DNA from 4 places in the Streptomyces sp. NBC_01454 genome. Region 4 is predicted to be linked to each of the others. Evidence: riboswitches for the same ligand, from Rfam matches in the RefSeq annotation. Region 4 holds a riboswitch; each other region holds the start of a gene.
The links. A riboswitch is a leader RNA that binds a small molecule or an ion and turns the genes downstream of it on or off. The one in region 4 is predicted to bind cobalamin.
Positions count from the first base shown of each region.

Region 1: another riboswitch for cobalamin. It lies ahead of OIU81_RS25915 (HoxN/HupN/NixA family nickel/cobalt transporter); the one in region 4 lies ahead of OIU81_RS28360 (cobalamin biosynthesis protein).
Region 2: another riboswitch for cobalamin. It lies ahead of OIU81_RS26085 (prenyltransferase/squalene oxidase repeat-containing protein); the one in region 4 lies ahead of OIU81_RS28360 (cobalamin biosynthesis protein).
Region 3: another riboswitch for cobalamin. It lies ahead of metE (5-methyltetrahydropteroyltriglutamate--homocysteine S-methyltransferase); the one in region 4 lies ahead of OIU81_RS28360 (cobalamin biosynthesis protein).

Region 1 is NZ_CP109460.1:5,848,482-5,855,735, forward strand. Features, by position in the region: partial or broken gene OIU81_RS25900 (CoA transferase) at 1-69, shown strand, start outside; gene OIU81_RS25905 (DoxX family protein) at 287-838, shown strand; gene OIU81_RS25910 (VOC family protein) at 931-1,431, shown strand; gene OIU81_RS25915 (HoxN/HupN/NixA family nickel/cobalt transporter) at 1,579-2,787, opposite strand; cobalamin riboswitch at 2,819-3,032, opposite strand; gene OIU81_RS25920 (alpha/beta fold hydrolase) at 3,113-3,961, opposite strand; gene OIU81_RS25925 (MarR family winged helix-turn-helix transcriptional regulator) at 3,958-4,671, opposite strand; gene OIU81_RS25930 (hypothetical protein) at 4,814-5,200, shown strand; gene OIU81_RS25935 (nucleoside/nucleotide kinase family protein) at 5,268-5,924, opposite strand; gene OIU81_RS25940 (class I SAM-dependent methyltransferase) at 6,062-7,254, opposite strand, start outside.
Region 2 is NZ_CP109460.1:5,888,066-5,895,319, reverse strand. Features, by position in the region: gene OIU81_RS26110 (glycosyltransferase family 4 protein) at 1-1,210, opposite strand, end outside; gene OIU81_RS26105 (TetR family transcriptional regulator) at 1,450-2,124, shown strand; gene OIU81_RS26100 (ferredoxin) at 2,240-2,473, opposite strand; gene OIU81_RS26095 (aldehyde dehydrogenase) at 2,473-3,924, opposite strand; gene OIU81_RS26090 (MBL fold metallo-hydrolase) at 4,127-5,230, shown strand; cobalamin riboswitch at 5,339-5,482, shown strand; gene OIU81_RS26085 (prenyltransferase/squalene oxidase repeat-containing protein) at 5,684-7,003, shown strand; gene OIU81_RS26080 (SCO2322 family protein) at 7,000-7,254, shown strand, end outside.
Region 3 is NZ_CP109460.1:7,006,310-7,013,563, reverse strand. Features, by position in the region: gene OIU81_RS31025 (peroxiredoxin) at 1-462, opposite strand, end outside; gene OIU81_RS31020 (hypothetical protein) at 536-1,030, opposite strand; gene OIU81_RS31015 (molybdopterin-dependent oxidoreductase) at 1,027-2,508, opposite strand; gene OIU81_RS31010 (DUF4142 domain-containing protein) at 2,875-3,558, shown strand; gene OIU81_RS31005 (MarR family winged helix-turn-helix transcriptional regulator) at 3,584-4,108, opposite strand; gene OIU81_RS31000 (nitroreductase family deazaflavin-dependent oxidoreductase) at 4,256-4,753, shown strand; cobalamin riboswitch at 4,864-5,090, shown strand; gene metE (5-methyltetrahydropteroyltriglutamate--homocysteine S-methyltransferase) at 5,252-7,254, shown strand, end outside.
Region 4 is NZ_CP109460.1:6,414,306-6,421,559, reverse strand. Features, by position in the region: gene OIU81_RS28375 (extracellular solute-binding protein) at 1-441, opposite strand, end outside; gene OIU81_RS28370 (caspase family protein) at 438-3,053, opposite strand; gene OIU81_RS28365 (hypothetical protein) at 3,059-3,517, opposite strand; cobalamin riboswitch at 3,723-3,874, shown strand; gene OIU81_RS28360 (cobalamin biosynthesis protein) at 4,011-5,006, shown strand; gene OIU81_RS28355 (cobyric acid synthase) at 5,065-6,672, shown strand; gene OIU81_RS28350 (putative cobaltochelatase) at 6,728-7,254, shown strand, end outside.

The DNA of each region.
Region 1 (7,254 bases), 570 kb from region 4:
GTACTGACCGCCCTCGGGGCCGGCCCCGGACAACTGGCCCGCCTCCGTGCACGGAGGGCCGTGAAGTGACCCTGTCACCCGGCCCCGGCCCCGGGCCCGCCGTCGCCCTCCCCTCGTCGTGAGCAGGGCCGGTGCGGGGCGGGTGTGCGGGTGGCCGCCCGGGGGTGCCGAGTGACTGTTGTTCGCCGCGGGGGTGCTGTGTATCGTCGGGAGGGTGACTTGAAGTTTCAAGTAACTGGTCCGTGGGTTCGCGGGCCGGTCCTCGACCTGGGAAAGAGCGCTCCTCATGACGTCCCCCCTCAGCACTCTTGAGTCCACCCGCCTCGCCGTTTCGCGGCGCGACCAGTCCGCCGCGTACGGCTACGACGCCGGGCTGCTCGTGCTGCGGCTCGCGCTCGGGCTGACCATGGCGGCCCATGGCGCCCAGAAGCTGTTCGGCTGGTTCGGTGGGCCGGGGCTCGACGGGACCGGGCAGTTCTTCACGATGAGCGGCTATCCGGCCGGCCGGACGATGGCCGTCGTCGCCGGTCTGAGCGAGACGCTCGGTGGGCTCGGGCTGGCGGCCGGACTGCTCACCCCGCTCGCCGCCGCGGCGGTCGTCGGCACGATGGTCAATGCCCTGGCCGTGAAGTGGGGCGGGGGCTTCTTCGCGCCCAAGGGTGTGGAGTACGAGCTGCTGCTGACCACCGGTGCGGCGGCCCTGGCACTGACCGGGCCCGGCCGGTTCGCCGCCGACCGCTTCCTGCCCGGTCTGCGGGTCCACCGGCCGGTCCGCGGTGTGGTCGCGCTGGTGCTGGCGGTGGTCGTGGCGGGCGTGGTGCTCATGGTCCGGAAGTGACGCCGGCCCGGCGGCAGGTGGAGCCGGGCCGGGAACGGGGAGTGGGGCGGCACCACGGTGGTGCCGCGGCGGAAGAAGCGGAGAGCAGGGTCATGTCGGTACGACGTCTCAACCACGCGGTGCTCTACGTACGCGAGGTAGCGCGGTCCATCGCCTTCTACACCGAGGCCCTCGGGCTCACGGTGGATACCGAAGTGCCGGGGCGGGCGGCGTTTCTCAGCGCTCCCGGCTCGCTCAACGATCACGACCTGGGGCTGTTCGCCGTGGGCACCGGGGCTCCCGGGCCCGAAGCGGGACGGGTCGGGCTCTACCACCTCGCCTGGGAGGTCGGCACGCTCGGCGAACTCCTCGCGGCGCGTGACCGGCTCGACGAGCAGGGCGCCCTGCTGGGCGCCAGCGATCACCTGGTCGCCAAGTCGCTGTACGCCAAGGACCCGGACGGCAACGAGTTCGAGGTGATGTGGCGGGTCCCGCGGGAGGACTGGCCGGGCCCGGACCAGCCGGACCGGCTGCTGCCGCTCGATCTGGCGGCGGCACTGGACCGCTGGGGCCCGGATCTGGCGACGGGGGCGGCGGCGGGGTCAGCCACGTGAGGGGTGAGGGGTGAGGGGAGAGGGGAGAGCCAGAGTCTGATCGGCTGGGTGGGTGGGACGGGTGGGACCTGTCCGCCCGGGCGGACAGGTCCTGACCGGTTGGACCGGGCGCCTCAGAGGTCTCTGACTCTCGGCCCCTCGGATGCCTCAGACGTCCGAGGCCGCCCGGTTCTCCGGTGTTGTCCGCGCGTCCGGCACCGCCCGCCCCTCCGGCACCGCCTGCTCGTCCGGCTGTGCCGGCTGCGTCGATCGTGCCCGCTCGGCCCGCTCGGTCCAGCGCTTCTCGACGCCGGACAGTCGCCAGTAGGTCAGCGCCACGGCCCACACCACGACGAACAGGCCGACGATGAGGAAGCCGACGTTGTCCAGGTCGAGGCCGGAGACCCAGCCGGTCAGCGGGTCGCTGAGGGCGAGCTTGTCGTGCAGCACCGTCACCAGCTCGATCGTGCCGATGAAGAAGGCGACGGCGATCGACAGGCCCGTGATGGCGATGTTGTAGTAGACCTTGCGCACCGGGTTGGAGAACGCCCACTGGTAGGCGAAGTTCATGAAGGTGCCGTCGAGGGTGTCGAACAGGCTCATGCCGGCGGCGAAGAGCAGCGGCAGGCACAGGATCGCGTACCAGGGCAGGCCGGCCGCGGCGCCGCTGCCCGCCATCACCATCAAGGTCACTTCGGTCGCGGTGTCGAAGCCGAGCCCGAAGAGGAAGCCGAGCGGGAACATCTGGCCGGGACGGGTGACGGAGCGGGTGAAGCGCCCCAGGAAGCGGTTCATGAAGCCGCGCGCATCGAGTTGCCGCTCCAGTTCGGCCTCGTCGTAGCGGCCGTTGCGCATCCCGCGGAAGACCCGCCACATCCCGGACAGCGCGATGAGGTTGAGGGCGGCGATGAGGTAGAGGAACGTCCCCGAGACGGTGGTGCCGACCATGCCCAGGATCTGGTGCATGCCGGATTCGTCGTTGAGCAGGATGCCGGCGAGCTGGGCGCCCCCCGCCACGAGCGCTGCCATGGCGACGACCACGCTGGAGTGGCCGAGAGCGAACCAGAAGCCGACCGAGACCGGCCGCTTGCCGTCGGCCATCAGCTTGCGGGTGGTGTTGTCGATGGCGGCGATGTGGTCGGCGTCGAAGGCGTGCCGCATGCCGAGGGTGTACGCGGTGACGCCCAGTCCGACGCCGAAGGCCCGGTTGCCGACGGTGTAGTGCTCGGGGACCACCAGCAGGAAGAGCACGCCGAAGGCGACGACGTGCAGCCCGGCTATGACGGCCATCAGGCCCGCGGTACGCAGGGTGTCCTGCCGGCGCCAGCGGAACGCGCCGTGGGCAGGGGTGGTCGGGGTATCGGTGGACAGGGCCATCCGGCGGTCACGCTCCAGCACCTCGTGGATCAGTTCGTGAGATGCCGTGGCCGGTCTCCTGGCTTACGGGTGCACGCGTCCGCCCCGCCTTCCCGGCCGCGGGCTGCGGTCAGTGGCGCCGCAGAGGCGTCGTGCGTCTGCGGAAGGGACGGAAACTCCCCGATCACAGTGGCGAGGGCCGCTCCGGTCTGGGACCTCAAGGTCCGTCACCGGTCTTCCCGAACACCACGGCCCGGCCACTCTAACCGCCGTGCGGGAGGGGTGCGGTGCGTGGGGCGGGTCCGGGAACGGGCGGGGGCGCGGCCCGCCGCAGGAGGCCCGCCCGTCACCAGTCCAGGGAGCAGAGAAAGGCATGAAGCTCCTGGTCGAAGAGCGCGCCGTTCTCCAGATTGACCATATGGGCCGCGCCCGGTATCCGGACTCTGCGGGCGCCGGGGACGGACAGTGCTATCGCATGGGCGTTGGCGGAGATGTCGCTGCTGTCGAGATCGCCGTCGAACACGACCGTCGGCACCCGGACCTCCCTCAGCCGCCCGGCGGCACCGACCTCGACGGGCATCCCGGCTCCCCGCTCCTCGGCATGCACCTCCACATTGGCCTCGGCCGAGGCGCGCATCCGCTCACGGAATCCCGGGTGCACCGCGGACGGTTCGCGATGCGGCCCGTCCACCCACATCCGCAGGAAGTGCTCGATATAGCGCTCCACGCCGTCCGCCGCGCCGATCGCCGCCACCTGCTCCTTGATGTGCTCCAGGAGGAAGGGGTCGGTGAAGGCGCGGCCGCTGATCCCGGGGGACGCGAGCGCGAGGGCCGCCACCCGCTCCGGGCGGGCGAGGGCAGTGTCCAGCGCGACCCGGGCGCCGTGGGAGAGGCCCACGAGGACGGCGCGGGGGACGCCGAGGGTGTCGAGGAGTGTGCACAGGTCCTCGTGGTGGGCGTAGTCCCCGGCCACCGTGGAGGACAGGCCGTGGCCGCGGAAGTCGTAACGGATCGCGCGCAGACCGGAGTTCACCAGCCAGGCGAACTGCTCGTCCCACATGTGCTGGTCGAGCATCGCGCCGTGGAGCAGTACCACCGCGGGACCCTCGCCCGCCGTCTCGTAGAACAGCTCGCCCTCCTCGACCGGCACGATGCCGTTGTCGATCTCGGACCAGGCGGTGATTCTGCGGGTCATTCTCTGGGCCGTCCTTTGTGCGTCGGATGCGGTGAGCTGGGCTGGATGCGACTGCCGTCTTGATTGCCGCGACTGTCGGTTTCCTCCGGTGGAACGTGCGAGCCGTTCCCGAGGTGCCGGAATTCCTCACCGAGTCGGTCGAGGACGTGCAGTGCGGTGCGGAGGTCCTCGGCGGGCAGATCGGCCAGTCGCCGGTGCAGGCCCGCCGACTCGAAGCGCTGGATCCCGCGTATCGCCGCCGCGCCTTCGGTCGTGAGCTGGATCAGGGACGAGCGGCGGTGTGCCGGATTGGGGGCCGTCACCGCCAGGCCCAGTTCGACGGCGTGGTTCACCCAGCGCTGCACCGGCTGCCGGTCGAGGTCCATCGCGCGCGCCAACTGCGGGACGGTCCGCGGGCCTTCGCTGTGCAGCGCGTCCAGCAGTGCGTGTTCGCCGGCGGTCAGGCCCGTGCCGGTCAGTTCGCGTTCCACCGCGCGCACGACCCTGCGGTGCAGTGGCCACAGGCGTCGGATGACGCCGTACAGCAGGTCTTCGGCCGGCGTGGGCGCCTCGTTGCCGTCCTGCTCGATGGCGCGCTCGTCGTCGGACTCGGTGGCGCCCTTGCTGTCGCGCTCGCTGTCGCGCTCGACGTCGGGCTCGACGGCCGGCTCGGTGGCGCGCCCGATGGTGTGCTCGGCGGTCTTCATGGACTCCCCCTCAATGACACTCATAGTGTCAGGGTGACATCGTTGATGTCGTTTGGGAAGGGGGGTGCCGCGGAAAGGAGGTGAGGAGGTAAGTGAGTCCGAAGGGAAGAGTGGGGCCGGAGGGTCTCATGTGACTCGTGGGCGAGGAAGGAAGGACGGACGGCGGATGAAGGTCTCTTTGCTGCGTGCGGTCGGAGTGGCCACGGCGGCGTACGGGGTGGCGGTGGCCGTGACGCCCGGCTTGCTGGCACGGCCCTCGGGGCTGGCCGGTGACGACGGGCGGACCGCGCCGGCGATCCGGACCTCGCTGCGCCCGCTGGCCTGGCGGGACGCGGTGAGCGGGCTGGCGCTGGCGCTGGCTCCGGACGGGCCGGCGCTGCGTACCGCCGCATATGTGCGCATCGCGGCGGACTTCGGGGACGCGGTGCTGCTCGGTGCGACGCTGCCGGGGCGCGGCCGCCGGGTGGGGGCGGTGGCGGTGTCGGTGGGCTGGGGCGCCCTGTCGGTGGCCGGGCTGCTCGCCGACGGGCAGAAGGCGAGCAGAGAGAGGTAGAAGTGAGCAGAGGTGAGCGGAGAGAGGCAGAAGTGAGCGGTGAGAGGCAGAGGTGAGGGGACGGGGGCTATGTGCCTTCGGGGGGCGGGGCCTTGTCGGGGGTGAAGGTGAGGACGAGGTCGGCGCGTTCGCGGGAGGCGGCCACGACGCGGGCGTTGGCCTCGTCCGAGGCGTGCACGAACCGCTCGGCGTCGGCGCGGGTGCGCCCGAAGCGTTCATGACGGTCGACCAGCCGCCGGATCCGCTCCGCGCCGTCCAGCTCCACGTACCAGACCTCGTCGAGCAGTGCGCGCACCCGTGACCACGGGGCGGTGTCGAGCAGCAGGTAGTTGCCCTCCGTGACGATCAGCGGGAGGTGGGGGGCGACGGGGATGCTGCCGGCGACCGGCTCCTCGATACGGCGGTCGAAGGCCGGGGCGTAGACGGCGGTGTCCGGTTCGGGGGAGCGCAGGCGGGCCAGGAGCGCCGCGTAGCCGGCGGGGTCGAAGGTGTCCGGCGCACCCTTGCGGTCCCTGCGGCCCAGTCGGCGCAACTCCGCCTCGGCGAGATGGAAGCCGTCCATCGGCACCAGCGCCGCCTGCCCGGCCAGCCCGGCCACGAGATGGGCGGCGAGGGTGGATTTCCCGGCGCCGGGCGGGCCGGTGATACCGAGCAGCCGGCGTCGGCCGGGAGTCGCGGAGGCGGCGAGGTCACGGGCGCGGGAGAGCAGGTACGGGAGATCCATGAGGCCCCATCGTGCCTGAGCCGGCGGGCTGAGGGGCGGCCGCGCACCCGGTGGCGTTCCGCGAGGCCCGGCCCCCCGGGCCCGGGCACGATCCGGCGGCCGCGGCTCCCGACCCCCAGCCCTTGCCTCCCGCGCCCCTAACTCTCCCCGTCCCGGCGGGAGTCGGCCGCACCCCCGTCCGCGAGTCCCAGGCGCCACAGGGACGTGACCTCGGCGGCGCGGGCCACGTGGAGCGGGTCGGAGGTGTCGCGGGCGCGCGGATGGCGGGGGGTGATGTCGAGCCGTCCCAGGACCGTCAGGCCGGCGGCGGCGATGGCGTCGAGGAGTGCGGTGTGCGCACGCAGGCCGAGGTGTTCGGCGAAGTCGGAGAGGATCAGCCAGCCTTCGCCGTCCGGTGTCAGATGGTCCCCGAGACCGCTGAGGAATCCGTGCAGCATCCGGTTGCCCGGGTCGTACACCGCATGCTCCACGGGGGAGGTCGGTTTCGCGGGCACCCACGGGGGGTTGCAGACGACCAGCGGGGCGCGGCCGGCCGGGAACAGATCGGCCTCGACCACCTCCACCTGTCCGGCGACGCCCAGCCGCTGGGTGTTCTCGCGGGCGCAGGCCAGCGCCCGCGGGTCCTGGTCGGTGGCCACGACCCGGCGCACCCCGCGCCGGGCGAGGACCGAGGCCAGCACGCCGGTGCCGGTGCCGATGTCGAACGCCAGCTCCTGGGAGGGCAGCGGCGCCTCGGCCACCAGGTCGACGTACTCGCCGCGGGCCGGGGAGAAGACGCCGTAGTGCGGATGGATGCGGTCGCCGCCGAGCGCCGGGATCTCGACGCCCTTCCTGCGCCATTCGTTGGCGCCGATGAGGCCGAGCAGCTCGCGCAGCGAGACCAGGGAGGCGGTCGGATCGGCGCCCTCGGCGGTCCCGGGCGCCTCCTCGCGGGCGGGACCGGCGGGGCCGTATGCCCTGGCGCAGGCCTCGCGGACGTCCGGGGCGCGGTGCAGCGGGACGGCGAGGGTCGCATCGAGCGGGACCAGCAGCATGCCCAGGATGCGGGCGCGTTGGTTCTGCGCGGCGCGGTGCTGGTGGAACGCCTGGGTGACATCGGCGGGCGGTGTCTTGCGGGGGCGGCGGTCGATGCGGCGGGCCATCGCCGTCAGCAGCTGCCGGGCGTTGTGGAAGTCGCCCCGCCACAGCAGAGCGGTGCCCTCACAGGCGAGTTTGTAGGCGTCGTCGGCCTTCGTCCGGTCGTCGGCGATGACGATGCGGCGGGGCGGCGGAGCGCCGTTCTCGGAGCGCCAACGGGCGGAACGGGCCTCGTCGGCCTCGGTCCATTCGA
Region 2 (7,254 bases), 530 kb from region 4:
ACTGCGCGTCGCCCAGGAGGCGGAGCAGCCCGCCGGCCAGTGCGCCGGCGTCGCCCGGGGGCACCGCGAGACAGGTCTCGCCGTCCGGCCCGGCGACCTCGGGGATGGCCCCGCCGGTGGTGGCCAGCAGCGGGGTGCCGGTGGCCATCGCCTCGGCGGCGGGCAGCGAGAAGCCCTCGTAGAGGGAGGGGACGCAGGCGATCTGGGCGCCGCGGACGAGGTCGACGAGCTCGCCGTCGGAGATGCCCTTGACGAATTCGACGGCGCCGGACAGGCCGAGCCGTTCGATGGCGGCGGCCACCGGCCCGTCGTCGGCGCGCTTGCCGACGACCACCAGATGGGCGTCGGGCTGCTCGGTGCGCACCTTGGCGAGCGCCTCGACGAGGTGGATCAGGCCCTTGAGGGGCACGTCCGCACTGGAGGTGGTGACGATCCGTCCGGGCACCTCGGGGACGGCGGGATCCGGCGAGAACAGCTCGGTGTCGGCGCCGATGTGCACGACGTGGATGCGGCCGGGGCGGACACCGAGGTCGTCGACGATTTCCTGGCGCGAGGAGCCGGAGACGGTCAGCACGGACGGCAGCCGGCGGGCGACCCGCTTCTGCATGCGGGTGAAGCCGTACCAGCGGCGCACGGAGGCGCGGCGCCGCCAGCCGCCGGCGGCTGCCAGGTCCAGCCGCCGGTCGACGGTGATGGGGTGGTGGATGGTGGTGACCAGCGGGGCGCCGAGCGCGCCGGGGCCGCCGAGCAGGCCGTAGCCGAGGGTCTGGTTGTCGTGGACGACGTCGAACTGGCCGTGGCGGGCGGCGAGATGGCGCCGGGCCCGCAGGGAGAAGGTCAGCGGCTCGGGGAAGCCGCCGGTCCACATCGTGCCGACCTCGAGGGCGTCGATCCAGTCGCGGTACTCGCCGCGCTTCGGCGTGCGGAACGGGTCCGGCTGGCGGTAGAGGTCCAAGCTGGGCAGCTCGGTCAGGGTCACCCCGTCGTCGACGACGGGGTAGGGCTGGGCGCCGATGACCTCGACGGTGTGGCCGAGGCGGGCCAGTTCGCGCGAGAGGTGGCGTACATAGACGCCCTGTCCGCCGCAGAACGGGTTCCCCTTATACGTGAGCATCGCGATGCGCAGGGGACGCTCACCGTTCGACGGGGCGGAGGCCGGGGTGGCCTCTGCGGGGCGAGGCGCGGCTGCCTGGACGGCCTCTGCGGTCACGCTCGGCCCCCTTCTCACTGGACTTTCGCCGGAGCGTAACCGCTGGCGGTAATCTAGAACAAGTTTCAGAACTGATTGGCTACTGATCAGTTCACCAAGCCTCGAATCTACCGGCCGAGAACGATGCGAAAAGAGCCGCACCAGGTGATTCGCGCCACCACCCGCGCCCCTGCCATGCTGTGCCGATCACACCACCGGCACTCGCCGCATCGCGGACGGAATGCCACGGAATGGGAAATATGACTACGGAATCCAAGGCAGCCAGGCCGACGCTTCCCGCGAGTCCTCCCCTGACCGAGCGTCAGGAGGCCAGACGCCGCCGCATCCTGCACACCAGCGCCCGGCTGGCGTCCCGTGGCGGCTTCGACGCCGTGCAGATGCGCGAGGTCGCGGAGTCCTCGGGCGTCGCCCTCGGCACCCTCTACCGCTACTTCCCCTCCAAGGTGCATCTGCTGGTCGCCACCATGCAGGACCAGCTCCAGCACATGCACGAGACGCTGCGCAAGCGCCCGCCGTCGGAGCAGGACCCCGGAGCCCGGGTGGCCCAGACCCTGATGCGGGCCTTTCGCGCGCTGCAGCGCGAGCCGCACCTCGCGGACGCGATGGTGCGCGCGCTGACCTTCGCCGACCGCTCGGTGAGCCCCGAGGTGGACACCGTCTCCCGGCTGACCACGGCGATCATCCTCGACGCGATGGCCCCGCCGGTCACCTCGCGCCACCCCTCGCAGGAGCCGGCCCACCCCGCCGCCGCGCCCACCCCCGAACAGCTCTCCGCGGTCCGGGTCATCGAACACACCTGGCACTCCGCGCTGATCACCTGGCTGTCGGGGCGGGCCTCGATCGCCCAGGTGAAGATCGACATCGAAACGGTGTGCCGCCTGATCGACCTCACGGCGCCGGACCGCGAGCGTTAACCTCCGCCCCGTCATGGGTAGTTGGCCCGCAAGGGGCCCTGCGGACCCCTACGGGACCCACCCCGCGCCCCCTTACGGGCCCCGCCACCCAACCCCCCACCCCGCCCCGCCGCCCTCACTCCTCCGGCGGGAACACCGCCTCGCCGCTGCCGGCCGCGGTCAGGGTGATCGCCTCGACGGGGCAGCCCTCGGCCGCCGCCAGGATGTCCGCCGCGGCGTCCGTCTCCGGCACCACCGGGTGCGACTGCCGGGCCGTGTCCAGCCGGAAGCCGTCCGGCGCGGCGGCGACGCACATCCCCGAGCCGATGCACACGCCCCGGTCCACCTCCACCTGCCAGCGGTCCCCCATCAGGCACCCGCCGGCAGATGGATCATCTTGTGCTCCAGATATTCGCCGAAGCCCTCGGGCCCGAACTCCCGCCCGATGCCGGAGTTCTTGTAGCCGCCGAAGGGGCCGAGCATGTCGATGCTGAAGGTGTTCACCGAGTACGTGCCGGTGCGCACCTGCCGTGCGAGATCGATGCCGTGGTCGACGTCGGCCGTCCACACCGAGCCGGAGAGCCCGTAGTCGGAGTCGTTGGCGATCCGTATCGCCTCCGCCTCGTCGCCGTACGGCAGCAGGCAGATGACCGGGCCGAAGATCTCCTCGCGGGCGATCCGCATGGAGTTGGTGACCTCGCCGAAGAGGGTCGGCTCGACATACCAGCCCGTGGGCCGGTCCGCGGGCCGGCCGCCGCCGGTGAGGACCTTGGCGCCTTCCTGCTGCCCCAGTGCGATGTAGTCCAGCGAGCGCTGCTGCTGGCGGCGGGCGACCAGCGGGCCCACCTCGGTGGCCGGATCCAGTGGGTCGCCGACGGTCAGCCCGCTCGCCGCGGCGGTGAACCGCTCGGCGATCTCGTCGTAGTGGCTGCGCGGGGCGAGGATCCGGGTCTGGGCCACACACGCCTGGCCGTTGATCATCCAGGCGAACGGCACGATGCCGGCCACCGCCGCGTCCAGATCGGCGTCCGGCAGGATCACCGCGGCGGACTTGCCGCCCAGCTCCAGCGTGACCCGGCTGAGGTGGCGGGAGGCGACCTCCATGACCCGCCGGCCCGCCGCCACCGAGCCGGTGAACGACACCTTGTCCACGCCCGGGTGTCCGACCAGGTATTCGCTCACCTCCCGGTCGGCCGGGAGGATCGACAGCACGCCCGGCGGCAGCCCGGCCTCCGTCGCGATCTCGGCGAGGAGGTAGGCGTCCAGCGGGGTCTCCGGGGACACCTTCAGCACCACCGAGCAGCCGGCCAGCAGCGCGGGGGCGAGCTTGGCGGCGGCGGTGAACTGCGGGACGTTCCACGGCACCACGGCCGCGACCACCCCGGCCGGCTCCCGCCGCACCAGCAGCGGCCCCAGCAGCCCGGCCCGCCGCTCCTCGAACGGGAAGTCCCGGGCGACCGTGAGCGCGGCGTCCCACACCAGCATCGCGGCCAGCGACTGCACCATGATCCCGGAGGTGAACGGGGTGCCGTTCTCGGAGCTGATGACCTTGGCGATCTCCTCGCTGCGGGCCGCGAAGGCGTCCTTGATGCGGGTGACCACCGCGATCCGGTCCGCCAGCGGGGCGTTCGCCCACTCCCCGGAGTCGAAGGACCGGCGGGCCGCGGCCACCGCCCGGTCGACATCGGCCCGCGAGGCGTGCGGCACCCGGCCGATGACCTGTTCGGTGTGGGGTGAGACGACCTCGATGGTGTCCCGGCCGGCCGGATCGGCCCACTCGCCGCCCAGGTAGAGCTTTCCGTGTTCGACGAGGTCGCTCATCGCTGCCGCCTCCCGACGGTTCCTGACGCTTCATCAGAATCACTCATCAGGAACTGATACCAGTTCTACCGGGAGGAGTCCACGGCGGGCGGGCCGAATCCCCCCGGCGGCCGCCCGGGGACCCGATTCCGGCCGCATTGAAACCCGTTCTAGTTATAGTGAGACGGGTGCCGGACGCCCGGCGGACCGAGAGGGGACCTGGATGACGACGCAGGTGACCGACCACCGGGGCGGGGTGTGGAGCATCGCCGTCCCCATCCCGGACAATCCGCTCGGCCACACCCTCGTCCACCTCCTGGAGACCGACCGGGGGCCGGTGCTCATCGACACCGGATGGGACGACCCGGACTCCTGGGAGGCGCTCGTCGCCGGCGTCACCGCCTGCGGCTTCGCCCTCACCGACCTCCACGGCGTGCTGATCACGCACCACCACCCCGACCACCACGGCCTCTCCGCCAAGGTGCGGGAGGCCTCCGGCGCCTGGATCGCGATGCACGCCGCGGACACCGCCGTGGTCCGCCGCACCCGCGAGGCCACACCGGACGGCTGGCTCGACCACCTCCTCACCCAGCTCACGGCGGCCGGCGCGCCGGAGGAGCATCTGGCGCCGCTGCGCACCGCCCGGGCCACCGGGGGCGGCCGGCGGATGCCCGGCCTGCGGGCCGCGCTGCCGGACCGCGAGATCGGCCCCGGCGAGCTGCTCGATCTGCCGGGGCGCCGGCTGCGCGCCCTCTGGACACCGGGGCACACCCCGGGCCATGTGTGTCTGCACCTGGAGGAGGAGCACCCCGCGCGGCGCGGCCGCGGCTTCGGCCGGCTCTTCTCCGGCGACCACCTCCTGCCGGGCATCACCCCGCACATCGGCCTGTACGGGGACCCGCATGCCGAAGACGGCCCGCCCGGCCTCCCCGGCTCGCACGGGGCGACCGGCCCGGGGGAGGCCGCCGACCCCCTGGGCGACTACCTCGACTCCCTCGAACGCGTCGGCCGGCTCGCCCCCGCCGAGGTGCTGCCCGCCCACCAACACGCCTTCACCGACGCCGGCGGACGCGTCCGCGCGCTCCTCGCCCACCACGAGGAGCGGCTCGCCCATCTCAGGACGCTGCTGAGCGCACCGCGCACGGCCTGGCAGCTCGCCACCGCCATGGAGTGGAACCGCCCCTGGGAGCAGATCCCTTACAGCTCCCGCACCATCGCCGTCTCGGAGGCCGAGGCGCATCTGCGCCGGCTGGTGAAGCTGGGCCGGGCGGAGTGCGTGCCGGGCCCCGGTCCCGTGCGGTACCAGGCGGTGGACGGAGCGCCGTAGCCGGTCGTCGCCTCGGTCGTCACCCCGGCCGTCACTTCGGTCGTCACTTCGGTCGTCACCTCGGCCGCCGACCGGCCCGGGGCGCGGAGCCGGTTCGTACGTGCGAGCGAAGGCCGGGCGGGCGCCGGTTAAGGTGTGCGGGACAACTTCATCCGTACCCGATCGGGGGAAGCCGGTGGAAATCCGGCGCTGACCCGCAACCGTGAGGACGGCCCACCCACGCCAGGCCCTGGCCGGCGCGGACGGGCCGTACGAGCCGGAACACCCGAAGGGCACGGCCAAGGCTCGCGCCACCGCGGCCGCCCGCCCGTGCGGACGGCCGGTGCGCGGCACCGTCGAGGTATACGGAGCTGAGCCCGGTGCCACCGCGCGCGATCCCGGATCGGTGCGCGGGTGGGCGGCCGAGCGCGGCTGTGTGACCCGCCGCGACCCGACCCGAGAGGCACCGACCCGATGGCTCCCACGGCTTCCCCGGCCCACCAGGCCCCTTCGCCGCATTCCGGCGCCCAGCTGGCGCGCCGCGCCACCACGGCGCTGGCCGCCGCGCTGGTGCTGGGCGCGGCCGCCGCCCCCGCGTACGCCGCTGCCGCGGGCTCGCCGTCCGTCCTGTCCAAGGCACCCGGGAAGCTGCCCGACGGTCTGTACGGCACCAAGGACCCGCAGTACGACGGGGTGTGGCGGCAGTCGCTCGCGCTGCTGGCGCAGCACACCGTGGGGGTGCGTCCGGCGGCGCCGGCGGTGCGGTGGCTGGTCGGGCAGCAGTGCGCGGACGGCGCGTTCACCGCGTTCCGTGCCGAGCCGGGCAAGGCCTGTGACGCCAAGACGATGCGGGACACCAACCAGACGGCCGCCGCGGTGCAGGCGCTGGCCGCGCTGGGCGGGCAGGGCGACGCCGTGCACAAGGCGGTGGGCTGGCTGACGTCGGTGCAGAACGACGACGGCAGCTGGAGCTCGATGCCCGGCTCGCCCGGCGACGCCAACTCCACCTCGGTGGTCATCGGGGCGCTCGCGGCGGCGGGGCAGAAGCCGGGGTCGGTGACGTCGAAGAAGGGCAAGAGCCCCTACGACGGGCTGCTCACCTTCCGGCTGGGCTGTGCGGGCAAGGAGGAGGCGCACGGCGCGTTCACCTTCCAGCTCAAGGGCGCGGCCCCGAACGCCGACGCCACCGCGGCCGCCGCGACCGGAGCGCTCGGCCGGGGCTTCGTCGTCGAGCCCGCCGGGCACCGTGCGCCCCTCACGCCGCCGGCCTGCAAGGACGGCGCGGACGCGAAGCCGGGCAAGGTCTCCGCGGCGCGGGCCGCGGACGGCGGCGCCGCGTATCTCGTCGCCCAGCTCGACAAGAACGGGCAGCATCTGGTCTCCGCGATGCCGGGCGCCAAGCCGCAGCCGGACGTCGGCAATACCGCGGACGCCGTGGTGGCGCTGGCGGCCGGCGGGCACGGCGGCGAAGCCCGGCGGCCGCTGGCCTGGCTGCAGAAGAACGCGGCGGACTGGGCGCGGCAGAGCGGCCCGGCCGCGTACGCCCAGCTGGTGCTGGCCGCGCACGCCACCGGCAGCGACCCGCGCTCCTTCGGCGGCAGCGACCTGGTGACCGCGCTCAACGCCACCGGCCCGGCGCCGGCGTCCCTTCCGGGGAAGCACTCCGGGGACGCCGACACCTCCGCCAAGGACGACGGTGGCGGCACCGTGTGGTGGATCACCGGCGTCGGTCTCGCCTTCGGCGCGGGCATCGGCTTCCTGCTCAGCAGCCGCAGGAAGAAGAGCCGGCCGTGAGGCGGCGGGCCGGTCTCGCCGGGGCCGCGCTGCTGGCCGGTACGGTCACCGGCCTGGCCGCCGGGCCCGCCCAGGCACAGGAGTACCGCTACTGGTCCTTCTGGGAGGGCAGGGCCAGTTCCTGGACGTACGCCTCCGAGGGGCCGGGCACGCTGCGGCCGGCCGACGGTGCGGTCGTCGGGTTCCGCTTCACCGTCAGCGCCGATTCCGCCGCGGCCGGCAAGCCCCGTGCGGCCGCCGGTTTCGGCGCG
Region 3 (7,254 bases), 590 kb from region 4:
TTTCCGGGTGAGCGTGTCCAGGGACTGGAAGGTGGCACCGAGCAGCGCGACATGCTTCCAGTGCAGGGTGCCGTCGGGGCGGATGAGGAAGACCGCCCGTCGCACGCCGATGCCGGGGGCGGCGATGCCGAAGGCGCGGGCGACCTCGCGATCGGTGTCGGCGAGCAGGGGCATCCGCAGGTCGTGCTTGCGCGCGAACCGCTCGTGACTGTCGACGTCCTGCGGGCTGATGCCCCAGACCTCCGCCTCCTGGTCCTGGAACCGCTCCAGGCCGCTGGAGTAGGAGCACAGCTGCTTGGTGCACACGCTGGTGTCGTCGCCCGGATAGAACGCCAGGACCAGCGGGCGGCCGCGCCGCAGGGACAGGGTGTGGTCACGGCGCTCGAAGCGGTCGCCGGTCAGCACACCACCGGGCAGGGTGAAGTCGGGCGCCGGTGTACCGGTCTGCGGTGCTGAGGCCATCGGGGGGTCCAATCCAGAGAGGGGTCCGTGCGGAGCATTCTCGCGCGCCGCGTCCGTGCGCCCGGACGTCCCCTCATTCGGGGTCCGCGGTCCGCGCGAGGGACCTGTGGGCGCGCCACATGGCGGCCAGCAGGCACAGCGCGGAGAGCGCGAAGAGGCCGGCGGTGAGCAGCAGCCAGCGGGACCAGAACACACCGGCCGGCAGGGCCGTGTACAGGGTGTAGCCCGGCACCCGGTTCAGGATGAGGGGGTACCAGACCACGAGCAGCAGCAGCGCCACGAAGGCGGGCACACGGAGGTAGTTGATCCGTTCGGCGACGGTGCCGCCGTGGCGCCGGGCGCTGTTCCGGCCACCGCGGAAGAGGAGTTGCAGCAGCCGGTCGGTGACCGTGTACAGCGGGAGAAGGACCAGATCGTGCAGGAGCGCGGCGCCGACGAACCAGAGGGCGACGCCGAGGGTGTCGCCCTGGAGGAGCCGGACCCCCGCATAACCGGCGAGCGCGAACGAGCACAGCACCAGGAGGAGGTGGACGGCGGAAGCGCCGTACCGTGCGCGGAAGGCGTTCACGAGGTCGCTCCGGTGGCCTCGGGCGCTCCGAAGGTGAGACGCGTGACCCACTTGGTGTTGTGCACCCCGGGGTTGGCCGGAACGATGATGCGCGCGGGAAAGCCGTGGTCGCGGGAGAGCGCCACGCCGTTGACCCGCAGCGCGAGCAGCGACCTGGGGTCGCGGACCTGGTTGTCGCGCAGCTGGGTCGAGCGGAAGGAGCCGGCGCGCTGCGCGGACTCGACGAACACGCCGGGAGGGCCCGCCCGCAGGCCGACCAGGCCGACCAGGGCAGCCAGCTCGGAGAGCCGCACACCGCTCCAGTCCTGGTCGTCGGTCGACCAGCCCTCGACGCAGGCGATGGGCAGCGCCGCGGTGTGCTGCGGCAGCGCCAGCAGCTGCGCGCGGGTGAGGGTGCGCTCCCGGCCACCGCCCCGTACGACGAGCCGCCAGCCGGGGCCGATGTCGGCGGCGCGGATACCCACGGCTGCGGCGGTCTTGTTGATCTGGAAGCCGCTGGGGCCGCTGCCCGGCTCCTGGCCGTGCGGCGCGAGGAGCGCGGTCCTGCGCAGCGGCCCGCCGATGCTCTGACCGGCCGTCACCAGCAGCAGCGCCAGCGACCCCGCCCCGACCGTGCCGAGCGCACCGCGCCGCGACATCGTCGGCGGTGCGGGGTTCGGGGTCACCAGCCCGGTGTCGTCGGGTGGTTCGCTCTGCGTGCGGGCGGCCGGGGTACGCAGTTCGGTGCGCCAGCTGCGGCTGCCCAGCGCCTTGGCCATGGTGGTGAGGCGAAAGACGATGTGCACGACGAAGGCACCGATGAACACCCAGGCACCGTAGAAGTGCAGGGTGTAGAAGGAGCCGGGAAAGATGTAGTGCAACTGGATGTTGAGTACGCCGGTGACGAATTCGAAGAGCGCGCCGCCGACCAGAAGCAGCAGCGAGATCCGCTCCAGGGCCTGACCCGCCGAGCGCACCGGCGGCCAGGAGAACAGCTTCGGGATGACCGACCAGAGCTTCGCGAGCAGGACGGGGATCAGCACCACGCCCAGCGTGACGTGGACTCCCTGGGTGAGGCGGTAGAGCCAGTAGGGGCTGGTCGGCCAGGAGAAGAGGTAGAAGCCCAGCCAGCCCTTCTGCGGCGTCTGGTCGTTGCCCGGGGCCAGATCGGGGTTGTAGGAGGCGTAGGACAACAGCCCGGTCACGAACAGCACGGTGACGCCGACGAGCAGGATCAGCCCGAACACCGAGGTCAGCCACGGTCCCCGCAGCGGACTGCGCCAGAACCCGGGGCGCGCCGGACCGGGCGGCGGTCCGCTCGGCAACAACGGGCGGCGCCGGCCGCCGCCCTTCGACGCGGGCGGTGCCTCGTCGCGCCGCGGGGCATCACCGGCGGGGCGGTGCGCCGGACGGGCCGTGGAAGGTGGTGGGGCCTCGCCCTTGTCCGGCCGGCCGGACGCCGGGCGAGGCGGCTCCCCGCCGTGGTTGCTGGACTCCATACCGGTCCCTTCGCCGTGTCCACGGCCGCTCGGCGTACCGCTCGACGTATCTCTCGACGTGCTCAGGGATCACGGTATGCGGCAAAGCGCGCACAGCGCGTCAGGCATGACGAATCGGAAGGAGAGCTACATAGAGCCACATAGGGCCACACAGAGAGCCATATAAGGGCGGTTTCAGCGGCCCCGGGCGAGCCGGCAGGCTCAGTGGAGGCGGGATCGTAGCCGATGACCGTCGGGCGCCACCCTCTTTTGCGCACCATCGCTGAATCGATTCATTTGCCTCATGCAATGATTAGCGTGGCTCATGCCCCAGCAGTCCGTTGCGCCACAGCGCCCGCAGGCGAATTGTCGCGCACTCCAGGAGGCATGATGAAGTCTCACGCTCGAAATCCCCGGCAGTCGCCCGTCAGTGGCCGTGGCCGGGTGCTCGCCCTGACGGTCGCTCTCGTGGCGGTCATCGCCGGTGTGTCCGTGTGGTTCTCCCAGCGCAACAGCTCCGCCGACGAGTCGGTGTCCGCCAACCTCCCGGCGGCGAAGTCCGGTCCGGCCGCCGCTGACGGCGGCGGCGACACGGGCCCGCTCACGGCGCTGGACAAGACCTTCCTCACCAAGGTCCGGCAGGCCGGGCTGTGGGAGATGCCGGCCGGCCGGCTCGCCCAGACCCATGCGTCGAGCGAGGCCATCAAGCGCGCCGGCATGCATCTGCTCGAGGGACACAGCAAGCTCGACGAACTCGACCGCGAGGACTCCGCGGCGTTGAACGTGCCGATCCCCGACCAGGCCAGTTCCGAACAGCAGGGCTGGGTCGCCCAGCTGAAGAAGGCTCAGGGCCGCGCCTTCGACCAGCTCTTCGTGGACCTGCTGCGGGCCTCCCACGGCAAGATCTTCGTCACCATCGGCGAGGTCCGCGCCACCACCAAGAACACCCTGATCCGGCGACTGGCCACGCAGGCCAACAACACGGTCCAGGACCACATGGACGTCCTGGAGGACACCGGGCTCGTCAAGGACTCCACGCTCGATGACGTCGCCTCGACCGTTCCCAAGTAGCCCGGATATTCCTGCCGGGTCGGGCTCACGCCCCACGCTGCGCCGACGCTCCGGGCCACCCCAGGGGATGCAACTCCGGATCGTCCGCGGGCGGCTCCCCGCCCGCCTCGTTGAGCGCGGTCAACGCCTTGATGAGGGCGGTCCGCTGACTCGGGGCGAGCCGCTCCACGATCGCGCTGATCTCGGCACGTCGGCGGCTGGTGACGTCCTCCACGGTGCGGCGCCCCTCGTCAGTGAGCCGCAGCAGGGTCTCGCGACGGCTGTCGGGGTTGGTCTGCCGGTCCGCCAGGCCCGCCGCGATGAGCCGGTCCACCATGCGCATCGCGGTCGACGGGGCGACCTGGAGGAGTTCGGCGAGGACGACCAGCTTGGTGGTTCCGCGCGTGGAAAGGACCATCAGCATCCGGAACTGCGGCAGCGTCACCCGTTCCTCGACCGCCGTGAGCGAGCGCGCGGACACCGCCACCAGCAGTCTCGACGCCGTGAGCACCGCACGGGTCACCGCGTCCACATCATCCACGTCCCCCGCGGGGGCTGCACGCTCGGTCATGCCCCCTTTCTACCGTCGGACCGCGCCTCCCCCGGCACCGCCCACCGGATTTAGACTGTGCAAAGGTTGCACCACCGAAGATTCGCCTCCGCGGTCTCGCTCCCTCACCGGCCGAGGGCTGAAGCTTCCCGAATCCGGAAGGCGACGATGACACCGTTCTCGACGCAAGGACGCCCGCAACTGCCCACCGGATGGCGACGCGTGCTGGTTCGCCTGCCCATCCGTCTCTACCGCGCGGGTCTCGGCCCGCTCTTCGGCAAACGACTGCTCCTGTTGCACCACACCGGTCGCCGCACGGGACTCCGCCGCAGTGTGGTCCTGGAGGTGATCGCGTACGAGCGGGACGGCGACCGGCTCAGCTGGACGGTCGCCTCCGGCTTCGGCCCGGCCGCGGCCTGGTACCAGAACCTGCGCCACACCCCGCGCGGCACGATCCGGTTCGGCACGCACCACTACACCACCACCGCACACTTCCTGCCCCCGGAGGACGGCGCCGCCCTCATGGCCCGCTACGCCCCCCGGCACCCACGGCTCGCCCGCCGCCTGTGTGCCTTCATGGGCTTCGACGTGGACGGCAGCGAAGCGGCCTTCCGCACGGCCGGGCGGTCGATCCCGTTCGTACGTCTGGAGTCAACTCCCGGGTGACGCACGGCCTCCCCCGCTGCCGCGGAGGGTCGAGCCGGGGCAGCTCGGCCGCACGACGGGCCGTCCCCTCTCACCGTCCGCCATCCGGGCGGGGGTGTGCGCCCGCGGGTTGTCCCTCTAGGGTGACGGGTGCAGCTGGTTCGCCCCGTCCGCCAGGCGGGAGCGTCGTAAGAGGGAACCCGGTGGGAATCCGGGACTGCCCCGCAGCGGTGAGTGGGAACGAACGCCGTCATACGCACTGGACCCGGCCGGGTTCGGGAAGCGACGGCCAGTAGGTGTCTCGTACGCACGAGACGGGCCCACGAGTCCGAAGACCTGCCCGTTGCCCGCACGCGACCGCTCGTGTGCGGCCATCCCGGTGACCTCGTGGGCGGGTCGGCGTAGCTCTGGAGCGGCACCCGCGGCGACACCGCGGCGTGGTCCGCCCGGTCAGTCGTTCCTTCGCGCTCTCGTTCCGTCTCCGGGACACCAACGAGACATCTCGCGAAGGAGAGTTCCGTGACAGCGACGTCCGCAGCCGCGGCAGCACGGGCCACCGTGTACGGCTACCCCCGCCAGGGACAGCACCGGGAACTGAAGAAGGCGATCGAGGGCTACTGGAAGGGCGAGGTCACCGCCGACGCCCTGAAGGAGACCGCCCGCACCCTCCGCCGTTCCCACTGGCAGCAGCTGGCCGACGCCGGCCTCCACGAAGTGCCGTCCGGTGACTTCTCGTACTACGACCACGTCCTGGACACCAGTGTCATGGTCGGCGCGGTCCCCGAGCGGCACCGCGCGGCGGTCGGCGCCGACGCCCTGGACGGCTACTTCGCGATGGCCCGGGGCACCCAGGACGTCGCCCCGCTGGAGATGACCAAGTGGTTCGACACCAACTACCACTACCTGGTGCCCGAACTGGGCCCGGACACCGTCTTCACCGCTGACTCCCGCAAGCAGGTCGCGGAGCTGACGGAGGCCCTCGCGCTCGGGCACACCGCCCGCCCGGTCCTCGTCGGGCCGGTCACCTACCTCCTGCTGGCCAAGCCCGCTCCGGGGGTGGCCGCGGACTTCGAGCCGCTGACCCTGCTCGACCGGCTCCTGCCGGTGTACGCCGAGGTCCTCGCCGACCTGCGGGCCGCGGGCGCCGAGTGGGTGCAGCTCGACGAACCGGCCCTGGTCCAGGACCGCACGCCGGCCGAGCTGAACGCCGCCGCCCGCGCCTGCCGTGAGCTCGGCAATGCCACGGACCGGCCGAAGCTCCTGGTCGCCTCGTACTTCGGCCGGCTCGGCGACGCGCTGGGCATCCTGGCCAAGGCGCCGGTCGAGGGCCTGGCCGTCGACTTCACCGAGTCGGGCGCGGCCAACCTCCAGGACCTCGCCGCGGCCGGCGGGCTGCCGGGCAAGCGCCTGGTCGCGGGCGTCGTCAACGGCCGCAACGTCTGGATCAACGACTACGGGAAGTCACTGTCCACGCTGGGCACGCTCCTCGGGCTCGCCGACCGCGTCGATGTCTCGGCCTCCTGCTCGCTGGTGCACGTACCGCTGGACGCCACCGCCGAACGCGACATCGACCCGCAGATCGCCCGCTGGCTGGCCTTCGCCCGGCAGAAGACGCGGGAGATCACCGTCCTGGCGCGCGGCCTGACGCGGGGCACGGAAGCCATCGCCGGCGAACTCGCCGCGAACCGTGCCGGCCTGGCCTCCCGGGCCGGGTCCGCGCTGACCCACGACCCCGCGGTGCGGGCCCGCACCGCGGCCGTCACCGACGCCGACGGGCGCCGCTCCCAGCCGTACGCCGAACGGACCGCGGCCCAGCGTGCGCACCTCGGCCTGCCGCTGCTGCCCACGACGACGATCGGTTCGTTCCCGCAGACCACCGAGCTGCGCACGGCACGGGCCGATCTGCGGGCCGGGCGGATCGACACGGCCGGCTACGAGGACCGGATCAAGGACGAGATCCGCGAGGTCCTCTCCTTCCAGGAGAAGGCCGGGATCGACGTGCTGGTGCACGGCGAGCCCGAACGCAACGACATGGTGCAGTACTTCGCCGAGCAGCTCACCGGCTACCTCGCCACCCAGCACGGCTGGGTGCAGTCCTACGGCACCCGCTACGTCCGCCCGCCGGTGCTCGCCGGGGACATCTCCCGCCCCGAGCCGATGGCGGTCCGCTGGACGACGTACGCCCAGTCGCACACCGACCGGCCCGTCAAGGGCATGCTCACCGGCCCGGTCACCATGCTCGCCTGGTCCTTCGTCCGTGACGACCAGCCACTCGGCGACACGGCCCGCCAGGTGGCGCTCGCCCTGCGCGACGAGGTGCACGACCTGGAGGCGGCCGGGACCTCCGTCATCCAGGTCGACGAGCCCGCACTGCGCGAGACACTGCCGCTGCGCGCCGCCGAGCACACCGCCTACCTGGACTGGGCGACCGAGGCGTTCCGCCTCACCACCGGCGGCGTACGGCCGGACACCCAGATCCATACCCACATGTGCTACGCGGAGTTCGGCGACATCGTCCAGGC
Region 4 (7,254 bases):
CCCGGCATCGGTGTTGAACGGGACGCCCCACACCTTGCCGTCGTACTGCACCGTCTTGGCCACGCTGGCGAGGAAGTCGCCGTCCAGGTGCGCGGGCCAGGGCCGGATGACGCCTGCCTCGGCGAACTCCGCGGTCCAGGCCACATCGAGGTTGAGCACGTCGTAGCCGCCGTTGCCGGACTGGCCCGCCGCCAGCAGCTGGCTGCGCTGGCCGTCGGCGGTGTCGGGGAGTTCGACGGTCCGCACCGTGCGGCCGGTGCGCTTCTCCCAGGCGTGGATCAGGTCCTGGCGGACGCCGGAGCTGCTGAGGTCGCTGCCGGTGGCGAGGACGATCGCCCCCTTCTCCGGCACCTTCTGATCCCCCGGGGTACAGCCGCTGACCGCGGTGAGCAAGGCCAGGGCGGCCAGCGCGGCGCCGACCGCCGTGCGCCCGGCGGTCATCGGTCCCCCTTGGTGGCGGTGCCGATGGAGGCGATCCGTCCGGCCAGGGTGTCCACGGCCTGCGGGCCGCCGGGGACGCACTGGCCGTGGGAGGCCCGGGCCAGGTGCCGCAGGGCCGGACTGTCACAGCCGGACTTGCCCATCACCAGGGCCAGTACGGGCACCTCGGGCCCTTCCCCGACGAGGGTGTCGAGGGTGCGTCCGACGGCCGCCGCGCGCCCGTCCGCGCCGTCGTCCTGGTCGAGGAGGAGCACGATGGCCTTGTTGGTGGCGCCGGACTTCTTCATCGTGCGGACCGCGCGGGTCAGCGCCTCCTCCATCGCGGCCCCGTGATCGACGAGTTCACCGCCCGCGACCCGGTCCAGCGCGGCCTTGCCCGGGGCCGGGTCGGGGCTGCCGAGCGCGACCAGCTCGCGCACCGCCGAGCGGTCGTCGGGGTGCGCACGGTCGGGGAAGGCCCACAGGCCGTAGGTGTGCCGTGCGCCGACCATCTCCAGGGCGCGGCCGGCCGCGTTCAGGGCGACCGGGAGCTTGCCGCCGTCGGCCATGGAGGTGGAGGTGTCCATGAGGATCAGCACCTGGCTGGACTTCTGTGCCTTGTCGTAGCCCTCCAGCACCCGGGCCACCTCGTCGGGGCCCGCCGTGTAACGGACGATCCGGCGGTCGGGGGTGACCTGCGCGCGGCTGTCGGCGAGCGGTGAGCCGGGCTGCGGGGCGTGGTCGTCGGCTCCGCGGTAGCCCTGCGCGGTCAGTGTGCGCCGGCCGCCGTGCGGGTCGCGCAGCCAGGTGGCGAAGCGGGCCACGGCGGCCTGCCGCGGGGTGGCGTCGGTGGTGCCGCGCCAGTCGACGCGGACGAGGGGGTGGTCGAGGGCCGGGACGCCCTCGGGGTAGTAGGCGACGTAGCGGTCGTGCAGGGGCAGCGCGGAGCCCAGGGCGGGGCAACTGCCGATGGCCCGGCCGAGGTTGTAGTCGGCGAGGGACTTCTCCGTCACCAGGGGCGCGGACCTGGTCCGGTCGACGGCGCCGGAGGCATCGGCGTCGGGGCGCAGCGAGCACAGGAGTTCGGTGCTGCCGGCGTACTGGCTGCCCGGGGCGGAGAGCCGGTCCTCGGCGGCGCGGGCGAGGGAGGGGGTGTCCAGCAGGGCGGCGTCCGGGCCGCCGGGGGCGAGGTAGAGGCCGAGGGTGTGCAGCAGACCGGTGCCGGACAGCACGGGGCTGGGCCGCAGGAGCTTGAGGTCCTGGTGGGCGTGGTCGGTCGCGGTGAGCAGCTCCTGCCAGGAGGCGCCGCCTGGTTCGACGTCGACCAGCCGCCGGCTCGCCGGGACGCCGACGACCAGGGGGGTGTAGGCGACCGGGCCGCCGTAGTGCAGGGTCGCCGGGGATCCCGTGGCCGGCATGCCGCGCCGGGCCTCGTAGTAGTCGGCGGTGGATTCCGGTATCCAGATGTCGGGCTGCGGGCCGGGGCGATTGAGGGGGTCGAGGCCCTTGTCGGCGGGCCGTTCCCGGCCGGTGCCGCGGGCCTCGCCCTGCCAGCGGTCGGCGGCCGCGAAGCCCTGGTCGACCTGGTCCTTGGCCGCGGAGTAGACGGTGATCTGGGCGCGCCGGCAGCCGTCGGGGAGGTCGCCCTCGCCGCTGAGCGGCCGGGTGTTGGCGTCGGACATCTCGTAGTCGAAGGCGGCCTGGCGCAGGGCGGGTTCGGCCTCGGGGGCGGTCAGCAGCCGCAGTTCGAGGGCGGGCGGGCAGGGCGCGTCGCCGTTCGGGAGGTTCAGTACGACGAGGCCGGCGGTGGCCGGGACGAGGATGATCGCCGGCACCAGCAGGACCCTGAGCCAGTGCCGGAGGGAGAATTTCAGCCGGCGGCGCAGGCGGATCCGCAGCGGGGTCGGGGGGCGGATCTCGGGGGTGGCGAAGGACAGGATGACGTCGTCGACGGTGTTCTGCTTGGCCGAGCGCGGCTCCCAGACGTCGCCCATCGGGGTCCGTTCGGCGGCGAGTTGTCCGCGCAGTTCCCGGACGAGGTCCTCGAAGGTGACGCACCGCCTGCCGGGCAGTCCGCTCTCCAGGGTCCGGCGCACGGCACGGGTGAACACACTGCCGCCGGTGGGCTCCTCGCCGCTGAAGATACGGCGGTTGGGCTGCGCGGCCATCAGCAGCGACATGGGCTTGCGGCAGTTGTGGAAGGCCTCCCCGGCGTTGCCGGCGTAGCAGCACTCCAGGATGATCACGATCCGGTCGGCCCGGGCGTTGTCGAGGTAGGACAGCACCATGTCCTGCCAGGAGACGGTCTTGTGGCGCGGTTCCGAGGCGCCGACCATCAGTTGGAGGTTGCCGCCGTCCCGGCCCACCCGGCCGTGGCCGGAGAAGTACACCAGCAGCAGTCCGCGCGCCTCCTGGGTGACGGTGTCCAGCGCCTGCTCCACCTCCCACGGCTCCTGGGGGCGGCACAGGACGACCTCGCCCCTGGTGAACAGGTCGGTGCCGGGGGCGAGCAGGACGCGTTCGAGTTCCTGGGCGTTGTCCTTCACCGCGGGCAGGGGGCGCAGATGGCGGTAGTCGTCGACACAGATCAGCAGCGCCCGGTTGACCTTGCCCCGCGCGTCGTATTCGGACATCCGGCTCAGTCCCCGGCGATGCTGCCGCTCCCGTCGTCCGGGCTGCCGGGATCGGGGGCTCCGGGGGCCGGGGCACCCGGACCCTCGTCCCCCAGGGCACGCAGGCCGCCGTCGACGCCGACCGCGACGGCGGGCCGTTCGCCGGTGTCACGCTCCTCGCGGCGGCGGCGCAGCCACTCCTTGAGGGCGATGCTCAGGCTCTTGGTGATCTCGGCGGCGACCGCCCCGACGATGACCAGGACCAGATCGTCGACGCCCACGGCCATGTCGCCGGGGGCGGCCGGGTCGCCGTTCGCGCCGTCGCGGGCGTCCGCCGGCCGGGGCCGAATCGCCCAGTCGTACTGCCGCCGGGCCAGCCACGGCTCGCGCGCCAGCCAGGTCTTGAGGTCCTCGATGTCCTGATCGGGATTGTTGGTGCCCGTGACCCTGATGCGGATCTCGTGACGGTCAGCGCGCTGCGGCATCCCCCGGCCCCCTTCCGGCGGCCCCGTCGCCGCCGCGCTCCCGATAGTGACGTGGAATCAGGTGCGCGGGCAACCGTCCGTGATCCTTCCGCCACGCTGTGGCGTGGGCCACAGCCCCTGCCACGGGGCAGCGTCGCAGGTCAAGGGTGAGTTGACGGGCATTCGCGGAGCGTGGTGGACTGCCCGAGCCATTCGGCGACAGCTGAGGAAGTCCGGTGCGAATCCGGCGCGGTCCCGCCACTGTCACCGGGGAGGGTTCCTCCAGCGAAGGCCACGGCCCCTCGCGCGCACGCCGAACGGCGGACGCGTCGGGGCGGGAAGGCCGGAGGACTCGCCGATCCGGGGAGCCAGGAGACTCATGTCGCCGTCACGTCGAGCCAGGGCGCGGACCCTGAGTGAGGACATATCACCATGCCTGGCCGCCCGTCGAGAGCTCCATCGCCCGCTGCCGCAGGGCTTCTTCGCGGACACGCCCTGGCGACGGTGTGACCCGATGCGCGGCGAACACGCGGGATATGCGTGCGGCGCGGCTCTCGGCTTTCTCGCCGACCTGATCGCGGCGGATCCCCGGCGCGGGCATCCGGTGGCCGCTTTCGGCCGGGCCGCGGCCGCCATCGAACGCCGGCTGTGGCGCGACCACCGCGGCCACGGGGCGGCCCATGCCGTGCTGTGCGCGGGCGGTGCCGCCGCCGGCGCCGCGCTGGTGCAGCGCGCGCTACGCACCGCCGCCCCGGCCCCGTTGCGGGACGGCGCCCGGATCGCGCTGACCGCGGCGACGGTCTGGGCCGTGCTGGGCGGCACCTCGCTCGGCCGGGAGGCCCGGGCCGTCGGCGGTGCGCTGGCGGCGGGCGACCTGGACGTGGCACGGGAGCGGCTGCCGCATCTGTGCGGGCGCGATCCGCAGGCCCTGGACGGGCCGCAGATGGCCCGTGCGGTGGTGGAGTCGGTCGCCGAGAACACCTCGGATGCAGTGGTCGGTGCCCTGGTCTGGGGTGCGGTGGGCGGAGTGCCCGGCCTGGTGGCGTTCCGGGCGGTGAACACCCTGGACGCGATGGTGGGGCACAAGTCGCCCCGATACCGCCGGTTCGGCTGGGCGTCGGCCCGGCTCGACGATCTCGCCGGCTGGCCCGGCTCGCGGCTGACCGCCGCCCTCACCGTCCTCACGGGCCCCGGCCGGCGCGGTGCGCTGCGGGCCTGGCGCACGGACGGCGGCGCGCACCCGAGCCCCAACGCGGGCCCGGTGGAGGCGTCGTTCGCGGGCGCGCTGGGCGTACGGCTGGGCGGCACGCTGGCGTACGGCGGGCGGGTGGAACACCGTCCGGTGCTCAACGGCGGGGCGCGGCCGGTGGCGGTGTCCGACATCGAACGGGCCGTACGGCTCTCGCGCCGGGTCGGTGTGCTGGCGCTGGCGGCGACGCTCGCGGCGCGGCCGGCGGCCGGCGCGGTGGTGCGGGCGGCGGTGCGGCGGCGTGCGGCGGGGCAGGGATGAGACCTCCGGTTTTTCCGCCGGAGGGGCGGCGCGGGAGCCGGCACAGAAGGAGGATCCGGTGACGTACGGGCAGCAGAAGGCGTCCGGCGGGGCGGTCGGCGGTGGCCTGTTGGTGGCCGGTACGACGTCCGACGCCGGCAAGAGCGTGGTGACGGCGGGGATCTGCCGCTGGCTGGCCCGCCAGGGCGTGCGGGTGGCGCCGTTCAAGGCGCAGAACATGTCGCTGAATTCGTTCGTCACGCGCGAGGGCGCGGAGATCGGGCGGGCCCAGGCGATGCAGGCCGCCGCGGCGCGGGTGGAGCCGACCGCGCTGATGAACCCGGTGCTGCTCAAGCCGGGCAGCGACCGCAGCAGCCAGGTGGTGCTGCTGGGCAAGCCGGTGGGTGAACTGAGCGCGCGGGGATATTTCGGGGGGACCGAGGGGTCGTCCCCCGGGAACACGCCGTACGCGGGCCGCCGGGAGCAGTTGCTCGGCACGGTCACCGACTGCCTGGCGGAGCTGCGGCGTACCCATGACGCGGTGATCTGCGAGGGCGCCGGCAGCCCCGCGGAGATCAATCTGCGGCGCACCGACATCGTCAACATGGGCCTGGCCCGGGCCGCCCGGATCCCGGTGGTGGTGGTCGGCGACATCGACCGCGGCGGGGTCTTCGCCTCCTTCTTCGGCACCACGGCGCTGCTGTCCAAGGAGGACCAGGCGCTGGTCGCCGGGTATCTCGTCAACAAGTTCCGGGGCGATGTGACGCTGCTGGAGCCGGGCCTTGCGATGCTGCGCGGCCTCACCGGACGGCAGACGCTGGGGGTGCTGCCCTTCGCGCACGGCCTCGGCATCGACGAGGAGGACGGCCTGCGGGTGTCGCTGCGCGGCGCGGTGCGCGAGAGCGTGGTGGCCCCGCCGCACGGCGCTGAGGTGCTGCGGGTGGCGGTCTGCGCCGTCCCCCTGATGTCGAACTTCACGGACGTGGACGCGCTGGCCGCGGAGCCGGGCGTGGTGGTGCGGTTCGTGGACCGCGCCGAGGAACTGGCCGACGCGGACCTGGTGGTGCTGCCGGGGACCCGGGGCACGGTCCGGGCCCTGGAGTGGCTGCGCGCGCGGGGACTGGCGGACGCGGTCGCGAGGCGGGCCGCCGAGGACCGGCCGGTGCTGGGCATCTGCGGCGGCTTCCAGATGCTGGGCGAACTCATCGAGGACGAGGTCGAGTCGAAGGCGGGCACCGTCAAGGGCCTCGGGCTGCTGCCGGTGCGGGTGCGGTTCGCGGCGGAGAAGACCCTGGCGCGGCCGTCCGGCAGGGCGCTGGGCGAGCCGGTGGAGGGGTACGAGATCCACCACGGGGTCGCCGAAGTGAACGGCGGGGACGAGGCGTTCGTCTCCGATGACCGGGGGCGCGCCCTGGACGGCTGCCGGGACGGCTCCGTATGGGGCACGCACTGGCACGGCTGCCTGGAGAGCGACGGCTTCCGCCGGGCCCTGCTGCGGCGGGTCGCCGCGGACGCCGGCCGGGCGTTCGTGCCCGCCCCGGACACCTGTTTCGCCGCCCTGCGCGAGGAGCAGCTGGACCGGCTGGGCGATCTGATCGAGGAGCACGCGGACACGGCCGCGCTGCTGCGGCTGATCGAGAAGGGGGTACCGGACGGGCTGCCGTTCGTGCCTCCCGGGGCGCCATGAGGGGTACCCGAGCGAAGAATCCGGAGCCCGACGGCGACGTGGAGGACGACACAGCATGACAACCCCGCACGACACGACCCCGCAGTACCCCTTCACCGCGGTGGTGGGCATGGACGACCTGCGGCTGGCGCTGCTGCTGAACGCGGTGAGCCCCGCGGTCGGCGGTGTGCTGGTCCGCGGCGAGAAGGGCACCGCCAAGAGCACCGCGGTGCGCGCGCTGTCGGCGCTGATGCCGGCCGTGGACGTGGTCGGCGGCTGCCGTTTCGCCTGCGCCCCGGGCGCGCCCGACCCCGGCTGCCCCGACGGTCCGCACGGCACGGGCGCCGCCGAGGAGCGCCCCACGCGGATGGTCGAACTGCCCGTCGGCGCCTCCGAGGACCGGCTGGTCGGCGCGCTGGACATCGAGCGGGCCCTGTCGGAGGGCGTGAAGGCCTTCGAGCCGGGTCTGCTGGCGGACGCGCACCGCGGCATCCTCTACGTCGACGAGGTCAATCTGCTCCACGACCACCTGGTGGACCTGCTGCTGGACGCGGCCGCCATGGGTGCCTCGTACGTGGAGCGCGAGGGCGTCTCGGTCCGGCA